DNA from 2 places in the Lachnospira intestinalis genome. Region 1 is predicted to be linked to the other one. Evidence: predicted binding sites of a transcription regulator. Region 1 holds the regulator's gene; the other holds the start of a gene.
The links. The regulator NrdR, encoded in region 1, represses ribonucleotide reductase genes. The targets are predictions, from matches to a motif close to CACAANATNTTGTG.

Region 1 (2,210 bases):
AAACAAAGCTTAAACGTCTATATAGCTTATATGCAGACGGCAATGATACTGTCTTGGAAATGATAAAAGATTTAGAATCGCAAATTTCAAAGACAAAAGAAGATATTTCTGTAGAAAGTAAAAATGCCATTAATACACAAAAGAAAGAATTTACTTATCAGAACATAAAAAAACTTGCCGATGTTTGGGACAACATCGACAAGAAACAAAAAAATTTCATACTGAAAACTATAATAGATAAAGTTATTATAGTCAATGGAAATGTTGAAATTCAGTTAAAGAATTTTTAGCATATACTTAATGCTACGGGAACGGCGTAGGTTGAGAATTGTACGCCCTGTGAAATATCAAAATTATCAATTGCTTTAATCATGCCGACACAGCCAATCTGGAATAAATCGTCAATATTTTCACTGCTTTGTGAAAAACGCTGAACAATGCTTAAAACAAGGCGCAGATTTCCGTTAATAAAACGCTCGCGTGCCTGTGTATCCCCATTTTTGATTTTTTTTAACAGCAATTCTTTTTCCTCCGTTTTTAAGAGTGGGAGAGCAGCGGTATTTACACCGCAGATTTCAACTTTATAACCAGCCACGTTAGTCCTCCTTAAAAAATGTATTTCATCATTAAGGATTGCCTGCTGGCGTTCATTTATACTGCTAAGAATATCCAATTTTGTATTGACCGCAGACAGATATTTCATTAAAATAAATGTATATTTTTATGTTTGGAGGTAACGGTTTTGAAATGTCCGTTTTGTGGTAAAGATAATACAAAGGTTATAGATTCCAGGCCGACAGATGACAGCGCTATCCGCAGACGCCGCCAGTGTGATGCCTGTGGCAAGCGTTTTACGACCTATGAAAAAGTGGAGTCCATGCCGTTAATAGTGATAAAAAAAGACAACAACAGAGAACCTTACGACAGGGAAAAACTGACAGCCGGTATTGTGCGTTCCTGTCATAAGCGCCCGGTGTCGCTGACCCGGATTAATGCAATGGTTGATGAAATTGAAACGCAGATTTATAATATGGGAGAAAAAGAAATTCCTGCCAAGGTGATTGGAGAAATCGTTATGGAGAAATTAAAAGATTTGGACGAGGTGGCGTATGTACGCTTTGCTTCCGTCTACCGTGAATTTAAAGATGTCAATACCTTTATGGCGGAGATTCAGAAGATTTTAAAATAAAACAGATTATTTTAGAAATGGAGATTTTTGTGTTAAAAAGATTTTATCCCGATGACTACGTGGATTCGGCATATGAGATTCCGTATGAGGAACTTTATAAAAAAGGATACAGGGGGATTGTTTTTGATGTGGACAATACCCTTGTAGAACACGGCGCACCGGTGACGGAGCGGGCGGTAGCGCTGTTTGAACGGTTAAGAAAGACAGGATACGATACCTGTATCATTTCCAATAATAAAGAGCCGCGTGTCAGACCGCTGGCAGAGGCGGTTCATTCAAAATATGTCAGTGATGCGAAAAAACCGTCCCCAAAGAATTATATTAAAGCTATGGAATGTATGAAGACAGATGCCAATACGACATTTTTTGTCGGTGACCAGTTGTTCACGGATGTCTGGGGGGCAAACCGCGCAGGCATGATGACAATTCTCGTCAAGCCGATTGATAAGCATGAGGAGATTCAGATTGTATTAAAGCGGTATCTGGAAAAAATTGTCCTGCATTTTTATAAGAAGCAAGAAAGGAAAAGATATGGGAGAAATTAAAGGAACAACAAGAGTATGCGGACTGATTGGCAATCCGGTAGGACATTCTATTTCACCGGTCATTCACAATACGCTGGCAGATTTGTGCGGAATAGACATGGTTTATACGACATTTAAGGTGGAAAAGGGTGCGGTTGATACTGCTGTGAAAGGCGCCCACGCATTAGACATTTTAGGATTAAATGTAACCGTGCCGCATAAACAGGAAGTCATTGGAGCGCTGGAAAGTGTCGACCCGCTGGCAGAAGCGATTGGTGCGGTCAATACGCTGGTGCGCACGGAACACGGCTATAAAGGCTATAATACAGATATTTTAGGACTGGAGCGCGAACTGGAAGAAGAACAGGTTGAGTTAAAGGACAGTCCTGTGATTTTACTCGGTGCAGGCGGCGCGGCAAGAGCTATTGCCTTTTTATGTGTCAGCAAAGGCGCAAAAGAAGTTGCCATTTTAAACCGCACGGAAGAAAAAGCGGCAG
Region 2 (2,210 bases), on a different contig from region 1:
CTTTTCGGAAATGTAATCCGGAACCATTCTCTTTGCAGTACATTCCGCCGCCAGCTGTGTCAGGTTCCAGTATTTTGAATCCTCATGGATATTATCTTCCTCCAGCACATAAATAAGCTTTGGAAATGCCGGTGTAATCCATACACCCTTTTCATTTTTAACCCCCTGGATTCTCTGGCGGAGTACTTCCTCCGTAACCATCGCAAGGTCATCTCTTGTCTGACCCTCCGGCACTTCGTCCAGATACATAAACACCGTCACAAACGGTGCCTGTCCGTTGGTTGTCATCAGTGTAATAACCTGATACTGAATCATCTGCACGCCGCGTTTAATCTCATCACGCACTCTTAATTCCGCAACCTCACGCACCTTTTCTTCGGTGTATGCCAGACCCACTTTGTCAAATTCTTCACGAACCTGCTTGATAAATTTTTCCCGGCTGACCTGTACAAACGGTGCAAGATGGGCAAGACTGATACTCTGTCCGCCGTACTGGGAACTTGCAATCTGTGCAATTGCCTGTGTTGCAATATTGCATGCCGTTGAAAAGCTGTGTGGCTTTTCAATCATGGTTTCACTGATAACCGTACCATTTTGCAGCATATCTTCCAAATTTACCAGACAACAGTTGTGCATATGCTGTGCAAAATAATCTGCATCATGGAAATGAATCAGTCCCTGTTCATGGGCATCTACAATATCCTGCGGCAGGAGCAGACGCTTTGTTATGTCTTTGCTGACCTCACCTGCCATATAATCTCTCTGAACGCTGTTAACAGTCGGATTTTTATTGGAATTTTCCTGTTTGACTTCTTCATTATTACATTCTAACAGGCTTAAAATCTGTTCATCTGTTGAATTGGATTTACGTACCAGCGCTCTTTTATAACGATACGTAATATATTTTCTTGCCACTGCAAATGCTCTCAGATTCATAATCTGGTTTTCCACCAGATCCTGAATTTCTTCTACGCTTAAAGAGCGGTTCATCTCCTGACAGATTTCTTCTACATTCACAGAAATTTTTTTGATCTGCTCATCTGAAAGTCTTTCACTGTGTACAACTTCTTTATTTGCCTTTGAAACAGCTGCCATAATCTTTGCAATATCAAATGTAACTTCTGTTCCGCTACGCTTAATAATTTTCATTTTTCCAATCCTTTCCTTTTCTCACAAAATTGCGTTAAAAAAGTCCTGCCCGCTCTCACGGGCAAGACGAATTATACTATATCTAGCATATCAAGTCAATGCAAGCACACAACATATAGTGAAGAAATAGTTGTTAAACTGTTCCTTACTTCTTCCGGATTCCCATTGCCTGCATGCTTAAAAATGATGCAAATATACGGGCACAATCAATCTGATAGTCTGCCCATGTCCCGGATTCTTTGCATTTATCAAAAGTGACAAGCCCCTTGATATCATCCGGTGTCCCGATAATACACTGGATGGTTGAAAAAACTCTTTTCTGCTTCATGGCGGCACAAAACTGTGGTGCACTGTTAAACATGCCGGCAACAAAGCTCGTTTCCATATAATCCTTTTCCTCTAACAGTTGTTTAAATTCTTGTGTCTTTACATACTGTGCATTGTCCGAATAGTTCTGTTCAAACCCCACTGTATAAACTCTTGATAAATTTTCTCCATAATAAATATTAATGGTATCCAGCTGATACGATTCAAGCATATGCTGCAGAATCTCCCGGTATGCCAATGCCTGATTTTCTGTCACATCGGACATAAATTTCGCAATTGCCTTTAATTCCTGAATTTCTCTGCCATTTGTACCCACATGCTGTACACGCGTAATTGATTCTTCATATGACTTACGGTGCAGCTCATCACGGAAAAATACATACCGGTCCCTGCCTTTTTCTTTGGCAATATACAAGCAGTAATCCGCTTTTTTGAACAAATCCTCAAATTCTTTTCCATTATTTGGTGCAATTGATGCACCGATAGAGCAGGTAATGGCAAAATCCTCAAAATCCCCTGCAAATTCCCATTTAATCTGGGTACGGATCGCACGCAGCATTCCCCGCAGAATCTGATCATCATTAATATTATCTATTACAATTAAAAATTCATCGCCACCAATACGTCCTACGACGCCGTCGTCCCCGACAATCTCTTTTAACTTATACCCGACTCTTGAAAGCACCTTATCACCGTAGAGATGTCCATAGGTATCATTGACGGATTTAAAATGG

Region 2: the regulator NrdR is predicted to act here: its motif matches at 1,257-1,270, upstream of nrdD (anaerobic ribonucleoside-triphosphate reductase).

Annotation. Positions count from the first base shown of each region.
Region 1 covers NZ_JBBMFS010000001.1:311,227-313,436, forward strand. The annotation lists gene WMO37_RS01500 (recombinase family protein) at 1-290, shown strand, start outside; partial or broken gene WMO37_RS01505 (sigma-70 family RNA polymerase sigma factor) at 299-595, opposite strand; gene nrdR (transcriptional regulator NrdR) at 743-1,189, shown strand; gene WMO37_RS01515 (YqeG family HAD IIIA-type phosphatase) at 1,219-1,734, shown strand; gene aroE (shikimate dehydrogenase) at 1,721-2,210, shown strand, end outside.
Region 2 covers NZ_JBBMFS010000006.1:104,403-106,612, reverse strand. The annotation lists gene nrdD (anaerobic ribonucleoside-triphosphate reductase) at 1-1,149, opposite strand, end outside; gene WMO37_RS08645 (sensor domain-containing diguanylate cyclase) at 1,295-2,210, opposite strand, start outside.